DNA from 2 places in the Diaphorobacter limosus genome. Region 1 is predicted to be linked to the other one. Evidence: predicted binding sites of a transcription regulator. Region 1 holds the regulator's gene; the other holds the start of a gene.
What was found. Region 1 encodes sigma-54, which starts transcription at its own class of promoters, with help from an activator protein. Its sites were predicted from a motif close to TGGCANGNAANCTGCTTT; they were not measured.
Positions count from the first base shown of each region.

Region 2: a site for sigma-54 is predicted at 2,354-2,371, ahead of P4826_RS04270 (cistern family PEP-CTERM protein). Genes of this name have one in related genera too.

Region 1 covers NZ_CP136921.1:3,075,655-3,079,666, forward strand. The annotation lists gene lptB (LPS export ABC transporter ATP-binding protein) at 1-575, shown strand, start outside; gene P4826_RS14720 (RNA polymerase factor sigma-54) at 619-2,163, shown strand; gene P4826_RS14725 (acyl-CoA thioesterase) at 2,183-2,620, shown strand; gene P4826_RS14730 (PEP-CTERM sorting domain-containing protein) at 2,627-3,289, opposite strand; gene P4826_RS14735 (methyl-accepting chemotaxis protein) at 3,424-4,012, opposite strand, start outside.
Region 2 covers NZ_CP136921.1:874,140-878,151, reverse strand. The annotation lists gene P4826_RS04280 (bifunctional diguanylate cyclase/phosphodiesterase) at 1-1,134, shown strand, start outside; gene P4826_RS04275 (YnfA family protein) at 1,168-1,497, shown strand; gene P4826_RS04270 (cistern family PEP-CTERM protein) at 1,632-2,306, opposite strand; gene smc (chromosome segregation protein SMC) at 2,589-4,012, shown strand, end outside.

The DNA.
Region 1 (4,012 bases):
ATGGCGGCGACATCCGCATCGACGGCCAGTCGGTGGCCAACATGCCGATCCACCGGCGTTCGCGCCTGGGCCTGTCCTACCTGCCGCAAGAGGCCTCGATCTTTCGCAAGCTCAACGTGGAAGACAACGTGCGCGCGGTGCTGGAGCTGCAGACCGACGCCGCCGGGCGCCCGCTCTCGCGCGCCGAGATCGAGGCACAGCTCACCGGCCTGCTGCAGGAACTGCGCGTGGAGCATTTGCGCCAGTCGCCGGCGCTGGCCCTGTCCGGCGGCGAGCGCCGGCGCGTGGAAATCGCCCGGGCGCTGGCCACGCAGCCGCGCTTCATCCTGCTGGACGAGCCCTTTGCCGGCATCGATCCCATTGCCGTGATCGAGATCCAGCGCATCATCGGCTTCCTGAAAGAGCGCGGCATTGGCGTCTTGATCACCGACCACAACGTGCGCGAGACGCTGGGCATCTGCGACCACGCCTTCATCATCAGCGACGGCCATGTACTCGCCCAGGGCACGCCGTCGGACATTGTGGACAACGCGGAAGTGCGCCGGGTGTACCTGGGTGAGCATTTCCGCATGTGAGCGTGGTGAGCAGGCGCAGCATCCAGATGCAAGGAGGGCGGCCATGAAGCCCGGCCTGTCACTGCGCGTTTCGCAGCATCTGGCGCTTACGCCGCAGTTGCAGCAATCGATTCGCCTGCTGCAGCTGTCCACCCTGGAGCTGGCGCAGGAAGTCGAGCAGATGCTCGATGACAACCCGTTTCTGGAGCTGGCGTCCGACGATGGGACGCATGAGCCTGAGATCCATGAAGCGCAGCAACCGATTGACAATGCTACATATTCAGAAGCTGCTAGCGCTGATGCAGAGGGCGCTGGAGCCGAAAATGATGCCGAAACCTCAGCGGTTGCCGAGCCCAGTGACTGGGACGGTGACGGCAGCATGGATGCGGCGGTGGAAGACGGCGAATGGGGCAGCGACGGAATCGCGCCCGCCAGCGGCGCGCATGACGGTGACGACACCGAGGTCAGCGAGCTGGCGCGCAGCCACGAATCCCTGACCGATTTCCTGCATCGCCAGGCATTGTCACTGCGCCTGTCCGATGTCGACATGGCGGCGCTGCGCTTTCTCATCGAGTCGCTGAACGACGATGGCTACCTGGACGAGCCGCTGGAATCCCTGGCGGCCAGCCTGGCGGGGGCCGACGACCCCGAGCAGCTCGAAGAGCTGGTGCACCGCTTCACTGTGGCCCTGCGCCTGCTGCAAAACCTGGAGCCGACCGGCGTGGGCGCGCGCGACCTGGCCGAATGCCTGACGCTACAGCTGCACGCCATGAACCGCGACGAAGAGGGCGACCCGGCGGTGATTCAGACCGCGCTCGCCATCTGCAGCCAGCCGCTGGATCTGCTGGCGCGGCGCGACCTGCGCCGCCTGGCCCAGGCCACAGGCAGCAGCGACGACGACACGCGTGCCGCCATGGCGCTGATCGCGCGCCTGGAGCCGCGCCCGGGCCGGCGCTTTGCCGACGTGGAGCGCAACGTCATCGCGCCCGATGTCATCGTGAAAAAAACCGGACGCGGCGCGCAGCAGGACTTCAGCGTGCAGCTCAACCCCGACGTCATGCCGCGCCTGCGCGTGCACGAGATCTATGCCAGCGCCCTGCGTGGTGCGCGCGGCGGCGACGGGCACCAGGCGCTGCAGTCCCGGCTGCAGGAGGCACGCTGGTTCATCAAGAACATACAGCAGCGATTTGACACTATCTTGCGTGTATCGCGCGCCATCGTCGAGCGGCAAAAGAGCTTTTTCGTGCATGGCGAGCTGGCCATGCGGCCGCTGGTGCTGCGCGAGATCGCCGACGAGCTGGGCCTGCACGAGTCCACCATCAGCCGCGTGACCAGTGCCAAGTACATGGCCACGCCGCAGGGTACGTTCGAGTTGAAGTACTTCTTTGGCTCCGGCCTGGGCACCGAGACCGGCGGCAACGCGTCGAGCACCGCGGTGCGCGCGCTGATCAAGCAGTTCGTCGCCGCCGAGGATGTGAAGAAACCGTTGTCGGACAACCAGATCGCGGAGATGCTCAAGGAGCAGGGCATAGAGTGCGCGCGTCGCACCGTGGCCAAGTACCGCGAGGCGCTGAAGATCGCGCCGGCCAATCTGCGCAAGGCGCTATAGACACAAGGCATAGATTCCCATGGCCCGCATCCTCTTCGACCTGCCCGAACGCTTCGGCTTCACCACCGAGTTGCAGGTCTATATCAGCCACGTCAACTACGGCGGCCATCTGGACAACGCCCAGCTGCTGAGCCTGGTGTCCGAGGCGCGCATGCGCTTCTTCCAGTCGCTCGGCTACACCGAGGGTGATGTGGCGGGCCTGGCCATCGTGGTCGGCGACATGCTGGCGCAATACAAGTCCGAGGCCTTTCACGGCGAGACGCTGCGCGTGCAGATGACGCCGAGGGACTTCAACCGCTACGGCTGTGACCTGGTGTTCTGCATGACAGAGGTCTCCTCGGGCCGAGAGGTGGCTCGCGGCAAGACCGGCGTGGTCCTCATCGACCGCGTGGCACGCAAGCCGGCGCCCATTCCGGATGTCGTGCGCAAGGCCCTGGAGGCCGTGGCGACACGCTGACGCGCGTCAGGTTTTCTTTCGCCCCAACAGGCCAATACCAGCCAGCGCGGCGCCGAGCAAGGCGAGGGATGCCGGCTCGGGAATGGACTGGTGGGGCAACGTGACCACGATATCGTCGATCACGAATTCCGGCGTCTCACCGTTGCCTTGTGCAGTGAACACCACCGAACTCAGGTTGGTGAACGATGACGGCAGGAAGAACTGCGTCCAGTCATAGGGGGCCTGGCTGTCCAACGTGATACTGGTAAACACCGTGCCGCCGCCCATGAGGTGCCCAAGGATGTCGATGCTGGTGGCGACGCTGTACAAGCTCACGGGCAGCGACGGGTCAAAATCTTCCGTTCTGCCACCCGCAAAAAATGACTCCAGGGAAAACGCAGCCCCGCTGCTATTGGTCATGGTCACGACGGATCGGAGATTCGCGTTGACCAGGGCTGCCGATGGATTGTTTTGCACAACCCCTGATTCGCAGACATACAAATAGGGGTCTGCGGGGTTGCCGGTGAAGGTATAGCCCCGGCTTTGCAGTGAGGTGGCGGTGAAATCGACATAACAGGGGGAGCTGCCCGAAGGCACGTCCTGAAAATCAACCACATCCGCCTGGGCGTTGCCAACGGCACCCGCCAACAATGCCCCCGCAAGGGCGGTCACAACAGTGGTCATTTGCATGGTGGCATCTCCCGTCAGTTGTAAGACGTGAAACACCCATGCATATCATGTGCCAGCACCCCAAGCTGTTGATTTTTATGACTTGGTCTCGATTGCCCCGCGAGTGATGTAAAGAAATCTGACAAATTTCAGCGTCAGGCCAGCAACTTTTGCGCGGCCGTCCCCTGCGGGAGCCTGAAGGCCGCCACCACTTCGGCCAGTTCATGGGCCTGCTGCTGCAGCGACTGGGCGGCGGCGCTGGCCTGCTCCACCAGGGCGGCGTTCTGCTGCGTGGCCTGATCCATTTGTGAGACGGCGTCGCCGATCTCGGCAATGCCCGTGCTTTGTTCCTGGCTGGCGTTGCTGATCTCGGCCACGATGGCGCTGACGCGGCGAATGCTGTGCTCCACCTTTTCCATGGTCTGGCCCGCGTCCTGCACCAGGCGACTGCCGGCGTTCACCTGGCTCACCGAGTCGTCGATCAGGGCCTTGATCTCCTTGGCGGCCGTGGCGCTGCGTTGCGCCAGCTGGCGCACCTCGGTGGCCACCACGGCAAAGCCGCGGCCCTGTTCGCCGGCGCGGGCGGCCTCGACCGCTGCGTTCAGTGCCAGGATGTTGGTCTGGAAGGCAATGCCGTCGATGACACTGATGATGTCCTCGATCTTGCGCGAGGCGTGGTGTATGCCGTCCATGGTCTGCACCACCTGCTGCACGGCAGCGCCGCCCTGCGCCGTGACCTGCGAG
Region 2 (4,012 bases), 1.9 Mb from region 1:
GAGCGCCTGCGCGCCTGTGTGCCGGACGACGACACGCTGGCGCGCCATGGCGGCGACGAGTTCGTGGTGGTGCTCAAGGATCTGGGCGCCACGCCGGCGGAGGCCGCAGCCAGGGCCGAGGAGGCCGCGCAGAAGATGCTGCAGGCCATGCGCGCGCCTTTCGTGATCGATGGCGGCGAGCCGCGCCACTCCACGCTGAGCGTGGGCATCGCCGTCTTCCAGGGCCAGCGCGAGTCGGCCGATGAACTGCTCAAGCGCAGCGACATGGCCATGTACGAGGCCAAGGCGGCCGGGCGCGACGCACTGCGCTTCTTCGACCCGCAGATGCAGGCCCAGATGGCCGAGCGCGTGGCGCTGGAGGCCGACATGCGCGCCGGGCTGGACAGTGGCCAGTTCGAACTGTTCTACCAGCCGAAGATGGTGCGCGGCCAGATCACGGGCGCCGAGGCGCTGCTGCGCTGGCGCCACCCTGTCAAGGGCTACGTGTCCCCGGCCGAATTCATTCCGCTGGCCGAGCAATGCGGCCTGATCCTGCGCCTGGGCCAATGGGTGTTGCGCACGGCCTGCGAGCGGCTGGCGCACTGGCAGGAGCACCCAGTGCTGGGCCAGCTGACGGTGGCGGTGAACGTCAGCCCGCGCCAGTTCTACGAGGCCGGCTTCGTACCCCAGGTGCTGGAGGCATTGGCCGGCGCCGGCGCCGATGCGCGGCGCCTGCGCCTGGAGCTCACCGAGGGCCTGCTGCTGCAGGACGTGGAGGACACCATTGCCAAGATGGTGCAGCTGCGCGGCTATGGCGTGGGCTTTTCGCTGGACGACTTTGGCACCGGCTATTCATCGCTGGCCTACCTGAAGCGCCTGCCGCTGCACGAGCTGAAGATCGACCAGAGCTTTGTGCGCGACGTGCTCACCGACCCCAACGACGCAGCCATCGCCCGCACCATCGTCGCCCTGGGCACCAGCCTGGGCCTGCAGGTGACGGCCGAAGGGGTGGAGACCGAGGCGCAGCGCCTGTTCCTGGAGCGCGCAGGCTGTCATGCCTGGCAGGGTTACTTGCTCAGCCGCCCGGTGCCGGGTCTGGCATTCGAGGACCTGGTGCTGGCACATGCAGCCGCCGTCGGCCCCCATGTCCCATAGTGCCGCCAGCGCAGAAGCCTGCGCAGTCCCGTCATGCAGGTAGTCACCACCCTGGCCCTGTTCCTGGCCACGGCGCTGGCCGAGATCCTCGGCTGCTATCTGCCCTGGCTGTGGCTGCGCCAGGGGCGCAGCGCCTGGCTGCTGCTGCCGGCCGCCGCCAGCCTGGCCCTGTTTGCCTGGCTGCTGACGTTGCACCCGGCCGCCGCCGGGCGTGTGTATGCGGCCTACGGCGGCGTCTATGTGGCCGTGGCATTGGCCTGGCTGTGGGCGGTGGATGGCATACGCCCCGGCCCCTGGGACTGGCTGGGCGTGGCCGTCACGCTGTGCGGCATGGCCATCATTGCCTTTGCGCCGCGCGGCTGACGGCAGTCACGGATGCATAATTGATAGCTGCATGCCATTGTTGTACAGGCGTTTCAGGACATTTTTGCTAAAAAAACAAAAGCGCTCGATGAGCGCTTTTTGAGGACGACAGAACTGCTTAGAGTTCTGGGTGCTCAAACCGGCTTGCGACGGCGGGCCAGCGCGGCGCCGAGCAGGCCCAGGCCCACCAGGGTGATCGAGGCAGGTTCTGGCACCTGCTTCGTCGTGCCTCCGCAGTTGAGTGTGCCCGAAATGCAGCCCGCGAATTCATGCGAGCCGCCGCCGTTGCCAACGCTTTGAAACTTCGCGTCAAAAGGGTTTTCGAATGTGATGCCATTTGTCAGAAAGTTGCCGGCGGTCGTCAGGGTCAGGACAAAGTCGGCGGCTTTCAATTGACCGAGACCCGCGTTGCCGCCGCCGGAACAGTTGTTGCCGGCATAAAGGCACAGATCCACGTTCTGGAAACCGGGGAGCGTCGTGTTGAGCTTGGTGCCCTTCCAATCACCGGTGGCCGTAGCCTTCGTGATTGAGGGGCTGACTATGTCGATGCCGATCGAAGTAAGCGTGTTTTTGCCCGGACCAGACGAGTCGTTCGCGACATGCACAGCAAAGGTGGCGCTGGTAGCCGTCCACGCAGTGAGGGTGAAGTCCACCGTGACAGACAACGTGGCGCCATCTTGGGTCGTGGAAAACAGGATCGAATTCTTTTCGTTCACATGATCGAACAACATTGCCGCGGCATGGCTGCTGGCCATGCCCGCCAAGCCACAGCACAAGACCAAGGCGCGCAGGACTGTCTTGAGTTTCATGGGGAATTCCTCCGAAGGGGGATGTTTAGTGATATGCGCAGAAAAAGCACGCATTTTTTATGCCAAGTAGGGATGTCGCTGCAATTGGAATTAGTGGGTATTAACTCGGCACAAAAACGTCGGTGATATGTAAAAAAAATCGACAGTCATGGAGAGTGAGCGCCGCAGCGGATAGACGATGCCCACCCGCGCCTGCACTGGACAGGGCCTGCCAGCTGCCTCAGGTAACATTCATGCTTTAAACCGCCGGGCCCGCCAGCGGCGCGGTGTTACAGGTAATTCGTGCGTCTCAATTCCATCAAACTCGCTGGCTTCAAGTCGTTTGCCGAGCCCACCCACTTCCAGTTGCCGGGCCAGCTCGTGGGCGTGGTGGGCCCCAACGGCTGCGGCAAGTCCAACATCATGGACGCGGTGCGCTGGGTACTGGGCGAGTCCAAGGCCAGCGAGCTGCGCGGCGAGTCCATGCAGGACGTGATCTTCAACGGCACCACGAGCCGCAAGCCCGCCAGCCGCTCCAGCGTGGAGCTGGTCTTCGACAACCACGACCACCGCGCCGGCGGGCAGTGGAACCAGTTCACCGAGATCGCCGTCAAGCGCGTGCTCACGCGCGACGGCACCAGCAGCTACTACATCAACAACCAGCCGGTGCGCCGGCGCGACGTGCAGGACGTGTTCCTGGGCACGGGCCTGGGGCCGCGCGCCTACGCCATCATCGGCCAGGGCACGATCAGCCGCATCATCGAAAGCCGGCCCGAGGAGCTGCGCCTGTTCCTCGAAGAGGCCGCGGGCGTGTCCAAGTACAAGGAACGCCGGCGCGAGACCGAGAACCGCCTGGCCGACACGCGCGAGAACCTGACACGCGTCGAAGACATCCTGCGCGAGCTGAACGCCAACCTCGAAAAGCTGGAGAAGCAGGCCGAGGTGGCGGCGCGCTACAACGCGCTGCAGGCCGACGTGACGCTCAAACAGCACCAGCTGTGGTTCCTGAAGCGCGCCGACGCTGAAGCCGAGATGGCGCGCGTGCGCACCGAGGGTCTGCAGGCCGTGAACGACCTCGAATCGCGCATGGCCGACCTGCGCCATGTGGAGGCCGACCTCGAATCCATACGCCAGGCGCATTACGAGGCCGGCGACCAGGTCAACCAGGCCCAGGGCCGGCTGTACGAGGCCACGGCCGAGGTCGGCAAGCTGGAGGCCGAGATCCGCTACGTGGTCGAGGGCCGCCAGCGCGTGGAGCAGCGCCTGCTGCAGTTGGCCGAGCAGATCCAGCAATGGTCGGCGCGCAAGGAAGAGGCCGAGGCCGAGGCCGAGCACCTGGCCGGCGCGGGCGAGAACGCCGAGGAACAGGCCGAGCTGCTGGCAGCCCAGGTCGAAGAACAGGCCATGCAGCTGCCGGATCTGGAAGACGCCCTGCGCCAGGCCCAGCAGCGCAGCGAACAGCAGCGCAGCGCCGTGGTGCAGATACAGCAGCAAATCCAGGTGCTGGCCGCCGAGCAGCGCAGCCTGGGCGAGCAAAGCCGCCAGTTGGACGTGCGCCATGAACGCCTGCGCAGCGACAGGAACGCCCTGGCCGCGCCCGACGAGGCGCGCCTGGCGAACCTGCGCCAGCAACTACAAGAGGCCGAGGAGGGCGCCGAACTGACCGCCGCGCGCCAGGAGGAGCTGCAGGACAGCGTGCCCCAGCTTGACGAAGAGCGGCGCCAGCG